3 regions of the Methylobacterium sp. BI1 genome follow, and region 3 is predicted to be linked to each of the others. Evidence: predicted binding sites of a transcription regulator. Region 3 holds the regulator's gene; each other region holds the start of a gene.
What was found. The regulator LexA, encoded in region 3, represses DNA repair genes until DNA is damaged. The targets are predictions, from matches to a motif close to TGTTCNNNNTGTGTTCNG.
Positions count from the first base shown of each region.

Region 1: parE (DNA topoisomerase IV subunit B) is a predicted target of LexA. The motif match lies at 1,913-1,930, and genes of this name have one in related genera.
Region 2: ruvC (crossover junction endodeoxyribonuclease RuvC) is a predicted target of LexA. The motif match lies at 1,818-1,835, and genes of this name have one in related genera.

Region 1 covers NZ_CM155267.1:3,302,667-3,307,886, forward strand. Annotated here, with positions in the region: gene AC1MGR_RS15500 (PhoX family protein) at 1-1,762, shown strand, start outside; gene parE (DNA topoisomerase IV subunit B) at 2,028-4,082, shown strand; gene AC1MGR_RS15510 (outer membrane protein) at 4,264-5,130, opposite strand.
Region 2 covers NZ_CM155267.1:826,508-831,727, forward strand. Annotated here, with positions in the region: gene AC1MGR_RS04000 (methyl-accepting chemotaxis protein) at 1-1,074, opposite strand, end outside; gene AC1MGR_RS04005 (hypothetical protein) at 1,162-1,476, opposite strand; gene ruvC (crossover junction endodeoxyribonuclease RuvC) at 1,894-2,460, shown strand; gene AC1MGR_RS04015 (hypothetical protein) at 2,546-3,328, shown strand; gene AC1MGR_RS04020 (YceI family protein) at 3,312-3,959, opposite strand; gene ruvA (Holliday junction branch migration protein RuvA) at 4,180-4,797, shown strand; gene AC1MGR_RS04030 ((2Fe-2S)-binding protein) at 5,056-5,220, shown strand, end outside.
Region 3 covers NZ_CM155267.1:3,599,806-3,605,025, forward strand. Annotated here, with positions in the region: gene AC1MGR_RS17015 (outer membrane beta-barrel protein) at 1-408, opposite strand, end outside; gene AC1MGR_RS17020 (FkbM family methyltransferase) at 754-1,584, shown strand; gene sfsA (DNA/RNA nuclease SfsA) at 1,616-2,323, opposite strand; gene AC1MGR_RS17030 (DUF937 domain-containing protein) at 2,466-3,263, shown strand; gene lexA (transcriptional repressor LexA) at 3,453-4,205, shown strand; partial or broken gene AC1MGR_RS17040 (ComEC/Rec2 family competence protein) at 4,199-5,220, opposite strand, start outside.

The sequences.
Region 1 (5,220 bases), 300 kb from region 3:
CACCCGCTTCCCCTTCGCCGAGATCGAAGCGGGCTCGGACGCGCACCACCACGTCGCCGCCGGGCACGAGGCCGAGATCCTGATCCGCTGGGGCGACCCGGTGCTGCCCGGCGCGCCGGCCTTCGATCCGCGCAACCAGACCGCGGCCGCCCAGGGGCAGCAATTCGGCTACAACAACGATTTCGTCGGCTACTTCCCCATGCCGGGGGCGGCCGACCCGGCGGCGCACGGCCTCCTGGTGGTCAACCACGAATACACCAACGAGGAACTGATGTTCCCCGGGCTCGGGCGCCAGGACGGCAAGGCGGTCGACTTCAAGGGCATGACGCGGGAGCTCGTCGACATCGAGATGGCGGCCCATGGCGGCTCGGTCATCGAGATCCGGCGCCAGGATGGCCGCTGGACGGTGGTCCCGGATTCGCAATACGCCCGCCGCATCACGGCCGGGACGCCGATGGTGCTGACCGGCCCGGCCGCCGGCACCGACCGGGTGAAGACCGCCGCCGACCCAACCGGCCGGGCGCCCCTCGGGATGATCAACAACTGCGCCGGCGGCACGACCCCCTGGGGAACGTGGCTGACCTGCGAGGAGAACATCAACTACTACTTCTCCGGCACCCTTCCCGCCGGCTCGCCGGAGGCCGCCAACCACAAGCGCTTCAACCTGCCGGCCGGCGCCTATGCGTGGGGCCGCTTCCACGAGCGCTTCGACCTCGGCCGCGAGCCCAACGAGCCGAACCGCTTCGGCTGGGTGGTGGAGATCGACCCCTTCGACCCGACGAGCGTCCCGAAGAAGCGCACGGCCCTGGGGCGCTTCAAGCACGAGGGCGCGGCCGGCATCGTGGCCAAGCAGGGTCAGTACGTGATCTACCAGGGCGACGACGAGCGCTTCGACTACGTCTACAAGTTCGTCACCGCCGGCCGGGCCGACAGCGGCGACCGCGACCTCCTCGATTCCGGCACCCTGCACGTGGCCCGCTTCGACGCCGACGGGCGCGGCACCTGGATGCCGCTGGTCTTCGGCCAGGGGCCGCTGACGCCCGAGAACGGCTTCGCGTCCCAGGCCGACGTGGTGATCGGCGCCCGCCTCGCCGCCGACCGGCTCGGGGCCACCAAGATGGACCGGCCCGAGGACGTCGAGGCCAACCCGAGGACCGGCAAGGTCTACGTGATGCTGACCAACAATGGGAAGCGCAGGGCGGATCAGGTCGACGGCGCCAACCCGCGCGCCGACAACCGCTTCGGCCACATCGTCGAGCTCACCCCCGACGACGGCGACCACGCCGCCACGGGATTCGCCTGGGAGATCCTGGTCCGCTGCGGCGATCCGGGCATCGCCGCGGTGGGCGCCACCTTCTCGTCGGCCACCACGCCGAACGGCTGGTTCGGGATGCCGGACAATTGCGCCGTCGACGGCCTCGGTCGCCTCTGGGTCGCCACGGACGGCAACGCGCCCTCGCGCACCGGCCGCAACGACGGCATCTGGGCGATGGAGACGGAGGGGGCGGGCCGCGGCACGGGCAAGCACTTCTTCCGCGTGCCCCACGGCGCCGAGATGTGCGGCCCCTACTTCACCCCCGACGACACCACCTTCTTCGTGGCCGTGCAGCATCCCGGCGAGGCCGACGAGGAGGACCCGAAGGCGGTGCCCGCCACCTTCGAGGCGCCCGCCACCCGCTGGCCCGACTTCGACCCGGCGATGCCGCCCCGCCCCGCCGTGCTGACGATCACCCGCCGCGGGGGCGGCCGCGTCGGGACCTGAAGCGGGAGGCAGGCACGGCGCCCGGAGCAACGATCCACGGATCACGCCACCGTCAGCTCTTCTTAACCACCCCCATACCATGTCATGGGGTGGTACGCCCTGTGCGGTGGGGGCTCCCAGCTCCCGCCCCGCGGAGCGGGAACCCCTTTCTGTTTCCGGTTTGTTCCGGTATGGTGAGAGGATGAAGGCGAATGCTGCACGGTCTCACTCTGCGATCCGGCCCGCGAAGCCCGCGGCCTCACCATCACCCGCGCGAGGCGCTCCGGTGAGCGACCCCGCACGCGACCTGTTCGCCGGTGGCAAGGCGCCCCTGCCGAAGCCCACCGAGCGCCGCAAGCTCGACGCCGCCGTGGCGCCGATCGCACCGCCGCCCGCCGCGGCGGAAGCCGGCTACGACGCCTCCACCATCGAGGTTCTGGAGGGGCTGGAGCCGGTGCGGCGCCGCCCCGGCATGTATATCGGCGGCACCGACGAGCGCGCCCTGCACCACCTTTTCGCCGAGGTGATCGACAACTCGATGGACGAGGCGGTGGCGGGCCATGCCAGCTTCATCGAGGTGGAGCTGGAGGAGAGCGGCCACCTCGTCGTCACCGACAACGGCCGCGGCATCCCCGTCGACCCGCACCCAAAATACGAGAACAAGTCCGCCCTCGAGGTCATCATGACCGTCCTGCACGCGGGCGGTAAGTTCGACTCGAAGGTCTACGAGACGTCCGGAGGCCTGCACGGCGTCGGCATCTCAGTGGTCAACGCCCTCTCGGACGAACTCGAGGTCGAGGTCGCCCGCGGCCAGACCCTCTACCGCCAGACCTTTTCGCGGGGCCACGTGCAGGGTCCCCTGGAAACCGTCGGCCGGGTGCAGAATCGGCGCGGCACCCGCGTGCGCTTCCACCCCGATGCCCAGATCTTCGGGGCGCTGAAGTTCGACCCCCGACGCCTGTTCAGGATGGCCCGCTCCAAGGCCTACCTGTTCGGCGGGGTCGAGATCCGCTGGCGCTGCGCCCCCACCCTCCTCGAGGGCATGGACGACGTGCCGGCCGAGACCGTGCACCGCTTCCCCGGAGGCCTGCGCGACTATCTCGCCCGCGATCTCGAGGGCAAGGAGCTCGTCACCGACGCGATCTTCTCCGGCAAGATCACCAAGCCGGGCGGGCACGGCTCCCTCGAATGGGCCGTCGCCTGGATGGTGACCGACGACGGCGTCTCGGCCTCCTACTGCAACACCATCCCGACGGCGGAGGGCGGCACCCACGAGAGCGGCCTGCGCGTCGCCCTGCTGCGGGCCCTGCGCGAGCATGCCGAGCGCGTCGGCCAGGCCAAGCGCATGACGGCGGTGACCACCGACGACGTGATGGCGACCTGCGCCTCGATGCTCTCGGTCTTCATCCGCGAGCCCGAGTTCCAGGGCCAGACCAAGGACAAGCTCGCCACCGTCGAGGCCTCGCGCATCGTCGAGACCGCGATCCGCGACGCCTTCGATCATTGGCTCGCCGCCTCCCCGGCCCAGGCCAACAAGCTGCTCGACTGGGTGATCGACCGCGCGGAGGAGCGCCTGCGCCGGCGCCAGGAGAAGGAGGTCGCGCGCAAGTCCGCCACCCGCAAGCTGCGCCTGCCGGGCAAGCTCGCCGACTGCTCCAAGGCGGGCATGGCCGGCTCGGAGATCTTCATCGTCGAGGGCGACTCGGCCGGCGGCTCGGCCAAGCAGGCGCGCGACCGCGCCACCCAGGCGATCCTGCCCCTGCGTGGCAAGATCCTCAACGTCGCCTCGGCGAGCCGGGACAAGCTCGGCGCCAACCAGCTGATCTCGGACCTAACCCAGGCGCTGGGCTGCGGCACCGGCACGGGCTACCGCTCCGAGGACCTTCGCTACGAGAAGGTGATCATCATGACGGACGCCGACGTCGACGGCGCCCACATCGCCTCGCTGCTGATCACGTTCTTCTACCGGCAGATGCCCAAGCTGATCGACCGCGGGCACCTCTACCTGGCGATCCCGCCCCTCTACCGGATCAGCCAGGGGGCCAAGACGGCCTATGCCCGCGACGACGACCACAAGGCCCAGCTGATCAAGACGGTGTTCAAGAACGGCAAGGTCGAGATCGGCCGCTTCAAGGGCCTCGGCGAGATGATGCCGGCGCAGCTGAAGGAGACCACCATGGACCCCAAGAAGCGCACGCTCCTGCGGGTCGAGGTGCTGGACGAGGCCCGCGACTCCACCGGGGACGCGGTCGAGCGGCTGATGGGCAACAAGCCCGAGGCGCGCTTCACCTTCATCTCCGAGCGCGCGGCCTTCGCCGACGGGGCCGAGCTCGACATCTGAACGCCGATCGCCCGCGCCTTCGGGATTCCGGGGGCACGGGCGACGATCTGCGGTTCCCGAGCGGGCGTCCGCCTCGAAGAGGAGCCCAAACGCAAGAAAGCCCGGCCGCGAGGCCGGGCTTTCTTGTTGACCGGGGCCCGCGCGACCGGATCGATCGCGCGGGAGGCCGTTGGTTCAGATCCTAGTAGGAGCCGAACTTGTAGTTCAGGCCGGCGCGGACGACGGCGAACTCGGTGTCGCGCACCTGACGGCCGCCGCTGACCAGGACGACGCCCGGGCTGGTGGTGGTGACGACGTTGCCGACGTTGTTGACCGCGAAGGCGCCGTTGTTGCGGTTGCCCTGGTCGAGGTTCACGTACAGACCTTCGATCTTCAGCGTGACGGCCGAGGACTTGAAGAAGTTCAGGAACGAGTCGGTGGGGAGCGCGTACTCGACGCCGCCGCCGGCAGCCCAGCCGGTCTGGAAGTCGTCGCGGCTGGAGTTGGTCAGACCGAAGTCACGACCGCCGCCCGAACCGTAGGCGAAGCCGCCGGTGCCGTACACGAGGGTGCGGTCGAAGGCGTAGCCGAGGCGGCCGCGGACGGTGCCGAAGTAGTCGAGGCCCGAGACGCCGGCCGGGTTGAAGACCTGCTGGGCGGCCAGCGGGCCGGTCGAGGAGAAGCGGTTCCGGTCACGACCGAAGTCGACGTACTGGGCGTCGGCCTCGACACCGATCACGACACCGGAGCCCGGGGTGAACTGGTAGTTGTAGCCGATCTGACCACCGCCGACGAAGCCGTCGTTGCTGCGGCCGTTGCCGAAGGCGACGACAGCGGTCGAGCCCGGCAGGACGAGCGTGCTGGCGCCGTTCACGCCGATGACGGTTGCCTGGTTGTTGCTGGAGGCGTCGAAACCGTAACCGGCGTTGAAACCAGCGTAGAAGCCGGTCCAGGTGAACACCGGCACCGGCACGAACACCGGGGGAGCCGCGCGGCGCGGAAGGTCAGCGGCCGAAGCGACGGCAGTCAGGCCGGCGAGCACGGTGGAGGCGAGAAGCAGTCTTTTCATTGGTTTACCTGGTCCTGGTTGGCGAGAGCCGGCGCGCTTGTAGTCCCTGGCCGACGCGAGGTCTGTCGCTTTCCTGCAACAAGGCCACCT
Region 2 (5,220 bases), 2.4 Mb from region 3:
CACCACGGCGAAGCCGCGGCCGGCCTCGCCGGCCCGCGCCGCCTCGATCGTCGCGTTGAGGGCCAGCAGGTTGGTCTGTCCGGCGATGCCCGAGATCATGCCGACGACGTCCCCGATCCGGGCCGCGCCCGTGCTCAGGGCGTGCACCAGGCGGCCGGTGGCATCGGCCTGCCCCACCGCGCCCTGGGCCATCCGGGCCGAGTCCGCGACCTGCCGGCCGATCTCCTCGACGGAGGCGCCGAGTTCCTCGGCCGCACCGGCCACCCGGCCGACATTCTGCGCGGCCATCTCGGCGGCGCCGACGACGGAGCCGGCCCGTCCGGCCGTGCCCTCCGCCGTGCCCGTCATGGTCTGGGCGGTGCCCCGCATCGCCCCCGCGGCCTGCGTGACCCGGCTCAGGATGCCGCTCACCGTCGCCTCGAAGTACTGGGCGGTCTGCTGCATGGCGGCCTTGCGCTGTGCATCGGCGCCCGCCCGCGCCAGGGCGGTCTCCGATTCCAGCGCCTGCATCCGCTCCATCTGGGCGCGGATGGCACGCTCGGAGGCGGCCTGCGCCGCGAAGGCCGTGGCGATGGTGCGGGCGACCCAGGCCAGTACCCCCGTTTCGAGGACCAGGATGACCGCGTGCAGCACCACGCGGGCGAGGTCCGCGCTCCGGGCGCCGCCGGGGAAGATCAGGGCCGGCATCGCGAGGTTCAGGGTCAGGTGATGGCCGGCGACGGCGGCGGCGCAGGCCACCAGGATGGTCCAGTCGCACCAGGCGACGACCACCGCCATGCAGGCGAAGAAGTACATGTGCAGGTCGACCTGCCACGGATGTCCGGCCAGGGCCGAGAGCAGGATCGCGGCCATGCCGATCAGGGACAGGCTGCTCACCAGCCGGGTGGCCAGGCCGATGGCGGAGCGGCGCCACAGCAGCGTGCTGAGGCCGGCGAGGGCCCCGGCGACCGCCAGCGGCACCGGCATCGGATTGCCGGCGAGCCAGGCCGCGAGCGCGATGATCGGCAGGTGCAGCCAGAGGAAGCCGATGAGGAAGCGGCCGAAATGCTGCCGGAGGGTGTCGAGGTTCGTCATCGCCGGGTCGGATCCAGGGGGGAGCGTCAGGGTCTTCGGGTCGGGTCGAAATCTTCGGGTCGAAATCTTCGGGTCGGGTCGGAGCGGTCAGGTTTGCGAGGCGGGCGTGCAGCCCGTGGCGAACCGGGCGTCGATGACGAGCCAGGCACCGGAGGCGTAGAGCCGGGAGACGAGGTCGGCGGATTCGGCCCGCACCACCAGGACGTTGGTCCCGCCGCCCAGGCGCAGGATGGTGCCGCCCGCGCGGGCGACGATGGCGGCGACGTCCTGATCGGGCGGACCGATCACCGCGACGGTCTCGGAAGCGGGGAGCGCCACCAGCCCGGCCGGCAGGATCAGGGTCGCGAGGATCGCCAGAGGTCCGAGGAACCGGTTCGGGCGAGGGGTCGGGGCATCGATCACGAGGAAACCAGTCCGCCTGGAGGCTGTCCTGTGTTAATACCGGCCATTAGTCTAAGAAGCGGTTACAGGGCCGTATTGAGTCATGGAGACCCCGGTCCTGGTCTGCATTTCGCGCCGGTCGAGATGGGTCTGCCGATTTCGTCGATGCCGAACGGACGATCAGCGGCCGTGCCGAGAAGTCGTGTGTGTCGATCGATTGATGGTCTCCGGATCGACAGCGTGAGATCGAAGCATCGCGGGCGTTTCGTGTCGCGACAAGTCCGGATGTCTTCGGAAGAGCGAACCGAGTCGGTCGCACCGCCGGGGGCGCCGTCGCCGCGACGCGGATTGGCATAACGCTTCGTTCACGGTATGTCCCTAACGCTCGGACGGCGCGACGGTCGCGCCCGGAGCCGCGCCAGCCATGACCCAGTCCGCATGACCGTTCCCGTTCGCATCCTCGGCATCGATCCGGGCCTGCGGCGCACCGGCTGGGGCGTCGTCACGGCCACGGGGACCAAGCTCGCCTACGTCGATTGCGGCGTGGTCACCTCGGACGGGGACCTGCCGCTCGCCCTGCGCCTGCGCGAGCTCTACGAGGGCATCAGCCGCATCGTCGGGGCCTTCCAGCCGGACGAGGTCTCGGTCGAGGAGACCTTCGTCAACAAGGACGCGCAGGCGACGCTGAAGCTCGGCCATGCCCGCGCGGTGGCGCTTCTGGTGCCCGCGCTCGCCGGCATGCCGGTGTTCGAGTACTCCGCCAACCTGATCAAGAAGACGGTCGCGGGCTCGGGACACGCCGAGAAGGTCCAGATCCAGGCCATGGTGAAGTTCCTGCTGCCGAAGGCCGAGTTCAAGGTGGCCGACGCCGCGGATGCCCTGGCCATCGCCATCACCCACAACAGCCATCGGGGCGCCCACGCCCTCAAGCGCCAGCACGTGCCCGTGGCGGGGACGAGCAGCCTGGCGGCGGCCCGCATCGCGGCGGCCCTGGCGCGCACCTGACCGCGCCCGCGGCCTGGACTCTCCCCGGTCGCTTGTGCAGTGCCTCTGGGCGCGACGCGTGCGCGCTGGGCGGAGAGCGGACGGAATGGCCGACCACGGAACGATGCGGCCGGCGCTGCCGGTCGGCGAGACGCTTCGGGACGGCGTGAAATCCGCGCTCCCCTCGGTGCGCGGCCTCGGCTCGGCCACCACCGCGGCGTTACTCGTCGTCCTGGCCAAGGAGGCGGCCCACACGCTGCTGGGCGACCCGACGCGGCCCGCGCGCTTCCAGGAGGACATCTTCCTCGTCGATGCCCTCTGCACGATCCTGCTCGCCCCCTACTGGATGGCGATGTTCCGGCTCATCCTCGGCGCCGACCGCGGTGCCGCCGGCTCCGTGCAGGCGGTCGTCGCGGGCCGGGCGGGCCCGTTCCCGGATTTCCTCGCCCTCGAGCTGTTCTGGCTCCTGGTCAGCGGGCTGCTCGACCGGGGGCTGTCGCCGGAACGGCTCGGTCCCGGCTCGCTGATCGTCGGCCTGCTCGCCTGGATCGCCCTCCTGCTCCTGCAGATCTGGACCAGCCTGCTCGCGCCGGCCCTGGCGGTCGGTGCCCCCGACGCGACCCTGCGCGGCGTGCTGGCGATGACCCGGGGCTCTGCCGCCCGGATCGGCCTGATCCTCGTGGCCACGATCCTGCCGCTCGGCCTCGTGGACCGGATGCTGCACGCCCCCGAGCGCGCCGGCACCGACCTGCCCGCCGTCGCCCTGGCCGTCCGGATCCTCGCCTCCGGCCTCATCGACATGGCTCTGCTCGTCCTGGTGACGGCGCTCCTCGCGGAGATCTACCGGCGCCTGCGGCCGTCGGAGCGCGGCCTCACTCCACGGCCTTGAACTCGCCCTCGAGCCGCAGGGACACCTCGTCGCCGAGGAGGGGCAGGAAGGCGCTGATGCCGAACTCCGAGCGCTTGATCACCGCCCGTCCGTCGAAGCCGACGGTGTAGGCCTTGTTCACCGGGTTGATCCCGGCCTGGTTGAAGGTGGCGTCGAAGGCGACCGGCTTCGTCACCCCCTTGAGGGTCAGGTCCCCGTTGACCCGCGCGGTGGTGGGGCTCGTGGGCTCGATGCTGGTGGCGGTGAACGTCGCCTTCGGGAATTTCGCGGTGTCGAAGAAGTCCGGCGCCTTGAGGTGCTGGTTGAGCCGCTCGTCGAGGCCGTTGACGCTGTCGGTGCCGATGGTGACCGTGAGCGTGGATTTCGCCGGCTCCTTCGGGTCGAGCACCGCCTGTGCGGTCACGTCGGTGATCTGGCCGTAATAGGTCGAGAAGCCGAGGTGGCTCACCGACCATGTGATCTTGCCGTGGGCGGAATCGAGCGCATAGGCGCCCGGACGCACCTGGGTCGGATCGCTGGAGGGCGCGGCCGGCGGGGCCGCGGCCGGCGTCTCGGCCGCCCGGGCCGCGCCGGCGGTGAACAGGAGCCCGAAGGCGAGGAGCAGCGCGGTCTGGCGCATCGGGGCGGTCATCCGTGTGTGTCGGGCAGGGCGCCTTTGATTTCACGAACGCCGCGCGGCCTCAAGGCGGGACCGGCGCGGTGGCGACGGGACGCAAGGTTCTGGGACACACGGCTCCGGGACACACGCCTCCGGGACACGGGACTCTGGGCGACATGGCGCTTGCGCCCGACCCCCTGTAGGCAATCCGGCGACGGATGGGCATCCGGCGGCACGAGGGATGGGCACGGCGATGATCGGCAAGCTGAAGGGCGTGGTGGATTCCTATGGCGAGGATTTCGTGATCCTCGACGTGCAGGGCGTCGGCTACGTGGTCCACTGCTCCGCCCGGACGCTCCAGCGCCTGCCCGGCATCGGCGAGGCGGCGGACCTCGCCATCGAGACCCATGTCCGGGAGGACATGATCCGGCTCTACGGCTTCCGCTCGGATGCCGAGCGCGAGTGGTTCCGCCTGCTCCAGACCGTGCAGGGCGTGGGCAGCAAGGTCGCCCTCGGACTGCTCTCGGTGCTCGAGCCCGCGGCCCTCGCCTCGGCCATCGCCATGGGCGACAAGGGCGCGGTGGCGCGGGCACCCGGTGTCGGCCCGCGCCTCGCCGCCCGCCTCGTGGCGGAACTCAAGGACAAGGCCCCGGCCTTCGCGCCCATCGATCCCGCGGTGATCGCGCTGTCCGGTGCGGTGGAGGCGCGCACGGCACCGCAGCCCGTGGCCGACGCCATCTCGGCCCTCGTCAATCTCGGCTACGCCCCGGTCCAGGCCTCCGCGGCCATCGCCGAGGCCCTGAAGAACGCGGGCGAGGGCGCGGAGGCCAAGACCCTCATCCGGCTGGGATTGCGCGAACTCGCCCGGTGACGGGCGATCGATCGTTGGGGCGCGAAGGAATTGTGCCCTTGACGCCTGCCATGCCCGTTGCCAGTTTGGGCGGAGGAAGCTAACCTGCTGAAAGTAAAGCAGTTTTCAATTGTTCTAATCTACGCGCCAACGCGATGCACGGGCTCAGCTTTTGCGCTCTGGCGTCACCACCGCCTCAGATTCGACGAAGTGGCCGGGTGAAAACCCCACCCGGCGGCCTCACCCGACACGCGAGCCACGCACGAGTTACGGTCCCGTATGATCGTCTGTTCCTGCAACGTCCTGTCCGATCGCGCGGTGCGCGCCTGCCTGCATCGCGGCCCGGATTGTCCGCGCACGCCGGCCCAGGTCCAGGCCTGCCTCGGCTGCAGCCCGAAATGCGGGCGCTGCGCCCGCACGATCCGCGGCATCCTGCAGAACGCC
Region 3 (5,220 bases):
CGGTGCGCCGAGGCCCGGGATCGTGTAGGCGCCGAAGGCAGCATAGAACTGGAACGGACCGTCGGCCTTCTGGATGAAGCCCATGAGGTTCGAGAAGTCGGCGCGCGCACCACGGTCGAGCGGAATGCCCGGGGGCGAGAAGGCGGCCGAAAGCTGGTTCGTCTGCGTGTAGAAGTATCCGCTCACCGCACCGCCGACATAGATGTCGCCGAAGGCGCCGAGGGTCAGGCAGGATGGGTTCGGGTTCTGCTTGATGACGCCGCCATAGGCCGGGAAGGTGATCTCGGCCTTGCAGGGCGCGGGCGGGGCGGGAACCGCCAGCACCTTCGCCGGCATGTCGGCTGCGAAGGCGCAGACCGAGGACAGCAGGACGGCGGAAAGGGCAAGGAGCGAGCGGTGCATGGCCATGGGAACTCTGCAGGAGAATTTGCGTTGGCGTGACGTTCTCAAAGGTTCCCTGTTACGGCAAAGCTATCCTTTGTGCAGACGCCTATTTTTCAGGCAATTTAGGCTGCTCGAAACTGGTTTCAGTCGTGGTGTTGCCACAATGGAACAGGTCTGACCACCACATCCGGCCTCGAGGATTTCCGGCAGCTTCCCAGGCGTTTCGCAGGCTCGGTCTCGATTGCGACCGCCTCCCTTCGCTTGAACCCGCTGCGGCGCGCAACTCAGTGCCGGATTTCCAGCGCCCTGCCGCCATCTCTTGACGCCTTCGCTTGCCGCCGCGCCCGTGCGCTGGCATCAGCACGCACGATGAAAGACACGCAGCCCTACGGCACCTACGCTCCCACCGGCCTCGTCGCGCGCATCGCTCAGCAGACGGGACGGATCTCGTATGCGAGCTGGGCAGGGCGACGCCTCGCCCTGTTCCTGCGTCGGGTGGCGATCGGGCTCTTGCGCGGCGCGCCCTTGGACGTGGAGCGCTACGGCGCGCGCATGCGGCTCTACCCCTACAACAACAACTGCGAGAAGAAGGTGCTCTTCACGCCGCAGTTCTTCGACCCGGAGGAGCGCGAACTCCTTCGGGCAAAGCTTCAGCCCGGCTGCACGTTCCTGGATATCGGTGCGAACATCGGCGCTTACGCACTGTTCGTGGCGGCCTTCGCCGGGCCCCGGGCCCGGATCCTGGCCGTCGAGCCGCAGCCCGACGTGTTCGACCGCCTCACCTACAACATCGGTCAGAATCCGTTCGGGACGGTCAAGGCTGTGGCTTGCGCGATTGCCGACAAGGCCGGAGAACTCACCCTCTTCGTGGACCCGCGCAACCGCGGCGAATCGAGTTTGAAGATCGTCGGGACGAACGAGGGCGCGCAGATCCGTGTGCCTGCCGTCCCCCTGCTGGATCTCGCGCTCGGAGAGGGCATCGCGCGCATCGACGCGATGAAGCTCGACGTCGAGGGCGCCGAGGATTTGATCCTCGAACCCTTCCTGCGGGCCGCACCCGCAAGCCTCCATCCGCGGCTGCTCATCGTCGAGAACGGCACCGATCAATGGCAGATCGACCTGCCGGCCCTGCTCGAGCAGAACGGCTATCGCCGGATCGCCCGGACCCGCCTCAACCTGATCTTCGAGCGGGCGGACTGACGGGCTCGCGCCGCCTTTCTCGGACGCGCCCCTAAAGCACCGGGATGGCGTCGGCCACGGTGATTCCACCCGGCTCGATGCGGCAGCGATGGGCGTAAACGGCCACGCCGGCTGCCCGAGCGATCTGAAGGGCGCGGTCGAAGGCGGGATCGAGGTCCCGGGCGGCGTCGAAGCGGTCTGCCCACATCTGCACCACGATGATGACCATGGCGCGTCCCCCGGCCGCGACGACGGCCGCGAGGTCCGTCATGTGGCGGGCGCTGCGGGCGGCGACGCAATCCGGAAATTCCGCGAGACCCGGGCTGCGCATCAGGTGGCAGTTCTTCACCTCGACATGGCAGGGCGGCATCCCCTCCCCGGTGGCGAGGAAGTCGACCCGGCTGGCCCGGGCGTAGCGGACTTCGGGGCGCAGGGCGGTGTAGCCGGCCAGGGACGGCAGCCCGCCAGCGGCGAAGGCCTCCGCCACCAGGGCGTTCGGCCGCATCGTGTTGATCCCGACCCACTGCCGGCCGCCGGGCAGGTCGGCCTCCACCAGTTCCCACGAGAAGGGGAGCTTGCGCGTCGGGCTCCGGACGTCGGCCAGGAGGACCCGCGCGCCCGGCACCGCCAGTCCCAGCATCGCCCCCGGATTGGGACAGTGGGCCGTGATCAGGGACCCATCGGCGAGTTGCAGGTCGGCGAGGAAACGCTTGTAGCGACGCACCAGGCGCGCCTCGAGCAGGGGCGAAGGGAAGCGCATCGCGGGTCCGGGGCAAGAAACAGGTTGATGCGGGCTCCCGTCGGCGGGGAATCGGGCGGTCATGAGGCGCCCGGGCTGGTCAGTGCTGACCGGATGCGACAGAATTCGCAGGGCGCGCCCGGGTCGATGACCGGGAAAGCCGTTGTTCGTCCGCGAGGCCGCCATGTTCAATCTGTTCGACATCCTCCAGGCGCAGGCGGGCGCCAACGCGCAGGGATTCGGACGGCAGTTCGGCCTGTCGCCGGAACAGAGCCTGCGCGCGATGGAAGCCCTGCTCCCGGCCCTGACCATGGGGCTGCAGCGGAACGTCGCTCAGGATCCGACCGGCTTTGCCCATCTCTTCAATCTCGTCGGCCCCAGCGCACCGAAGGCGACGAGCGCGACGCCGCAGATGGACATGCTGGTCCAGCAACTCTTCGGCTCGCCGCATCTGAGTCAGGCGGTTCTGCAGCAGGCCGCCGCCGTCAGCGGCGTTGCGATGCCGGCCTTGAAGCAGATGCTGCCGGTCATGGCCGGCATGGTGGTGGCGGGGATCGTCCACGTCATGATCAACCAGGCGCCTGCCGCCGCGCCGGCCCCCCGTGCCGAGGCGAACCCGTTCGGCTTCCCGGCCACTGCCTGGTCGGAGATGATGCAGGCGTTCCTGAAATCCGGCGCCAGTGCCCCGGCCGCCGCACCCGAGACGCGGTCGCGTCCCGCGCCGGCACGGCTCGCGGCCCCGCCCCGGCCCGAGCCCGCTGCACCGGACAGGTCAGCCGCGGAGGCGCCGTTCGACATGATGCAGCAGATGTTTCAGACGGGCCTGGAGGTGCAGCAGGAGAATGCCCGCGCGATGCAGCGCTTGTTCGACACCTTCTGGCAGAAGCCCCGCGACTCCACCGGGACGGGCGGGAATGACTCCGGAGACCAGCCGAAGGCAGGCCGGACAGGACAGCACTAGGCCGGGCCCCGCTTCCGGCGATGTCGGCAGGGGCAGGCCCGAGCGAAGCAATTTTCGGCTATCGCACCCTTCCTCTTCGAGGCTCCCAGCAGGAACCCTTGCAGAACACTTACGGAACGTTTAACGTGTTCGTGGTTTGTTTCTGGTGCCATCCGCCGCGCTCCGTGGCGCTAACGAAGAGTGTCCCGCATGTTGACGCGTAAGCAGCTGGACCTGCTCCAGTTCATCCAGCTCCGGATGCGCGAGAGCGGCGTTCCCCCGTCGTTCGACGAGATGAAGGACGCCCTCGACCTGAAGTCGAAGTCGGGTATCCACCGCCTGATCACGGCTCTGGAGGAACGCGGCTTTCTGCGCCGGCTGCCCAACAGGGCGCGGGCCATCGAGGTCATCCGGATGCCGGAGAGCCTGGGCGGTCATGCGGGCGCCCCCCGCGCAGCCCCGGTTCCCGAGGTTCGTCGGTTCACGCCGAGCGTCGTCGAAGGCGGCAAGGGCAAGGGTCTGCCGGCCGGCGCCTCGGTGTCCCGCCTGCCGACCACGCAGGCCACCGACGAGAGCGGCCGGGCCGTGACGATCCCGGTCATGGGGCGGATCGCGGCCGGTACGCCCATCTCGGCCATTCAGGAGCAGAGCCATTCGGTGACGATGTCTCCGGATTTCCTGGCCGGTGGCGAGCACTACGCCCTGGAGGTTCGCGGGGATTCCATGGTCGATGCCGGGATCCTCGACGGTGATCTGGTGGTGATCCGTAAGCAGGACACGGCCAATACGGGCGACATCATCGTGGCTCTCATCGACGACGAAGAAGCGACCCTGAAGCGTCTCCGTCGGCGTGGATCGTCCATCGCCCTGGAAGCGGCCAACCCGGCTTATGAGACCCGGGTCCTCGGCCCGGATCGGGTACAGATTCAGGGGCGCCTCGTCAGCCTCGTACGCCGCTACTGAAGGGGTTCCCCGTCCGGTTCGTCGCCGGATGGATCCGACGGATCGCCGGCCCGCTCAAGGGTCTCTGCCACCGTCGACGGTGTCGAGGGCGGAACCGGCGTACCCGACGGTTCCATCGGCTTCCGCAACGGTGTCGCGCGCCAGGGTACGATTTCGCCGGAATGCTTCGCCGTGGCGAGAGACGGCCCATCGCGGGTGAATCGGATCGACGTCGCGCCGTGCGACCCTAAGAAATCCCGGTCGACGATGATCGAGGCGGCACAGCCTGCCGGTGCGGATTGCCGGGTGATCAGGATCGCGGCCCTGGCGCAGTCCTCACCGAGCGCACGCTTGTCGGTGGTCAGGGCGAGCACGCGGCCGTCGGGCGTCGTCAGGGTACAACCCAGGCGATTACAGCGCGAGCCCTCGAACCCGAGGACGTCCTGCACTCGTCGGTCGTCTCCGTCGGCCTTGAGCCATTGTGCGAGCACGAAGGGGGGCGGCCGTCCGAGGGTGGCGAGGCGCCCGTTGCGTTCGCGAACGGCCGCGCCCGTCCCCTCACGATCGATGTAGACGTCGTAGCGATCCGGAAGGGCCGCACAGGCGATGCCGATTGCTGCCGGAATGAGGCCGAGCCAGCGCAGCGACGAGGCCGGGAGGGTCAGGACGATCAGCGCGGCCGCGAGACAGCCGAGGGCACCGGTGCCGAAGGCCGGGACCACCACGACGGCGTTTCCGAAACCCGCGATCCAGGTGGAAATGGTCAGCATTCCCCGCACGGCGAGGCCCATCGCCCACCAGACCGGCTGATCCAGGGCGAACGGATAGGCCAGGATGCCCAGAACCGCCGACGGCATCACCGCGAGGGAGACCAGCGGCAAGGTGAGCGCATTTCCGATGAGCCCGAACGGCTGCACCGTCTGAAAATGGTAGGTGGCGAAGGGCGCGGTGGCGATCTGGGCCACGAGGGTCGTCGCCAGCGTGCCGAGGACCGCCGTGATCGCGAGGGCGAAGATCCGGGGCAGCGGGCCGGCAC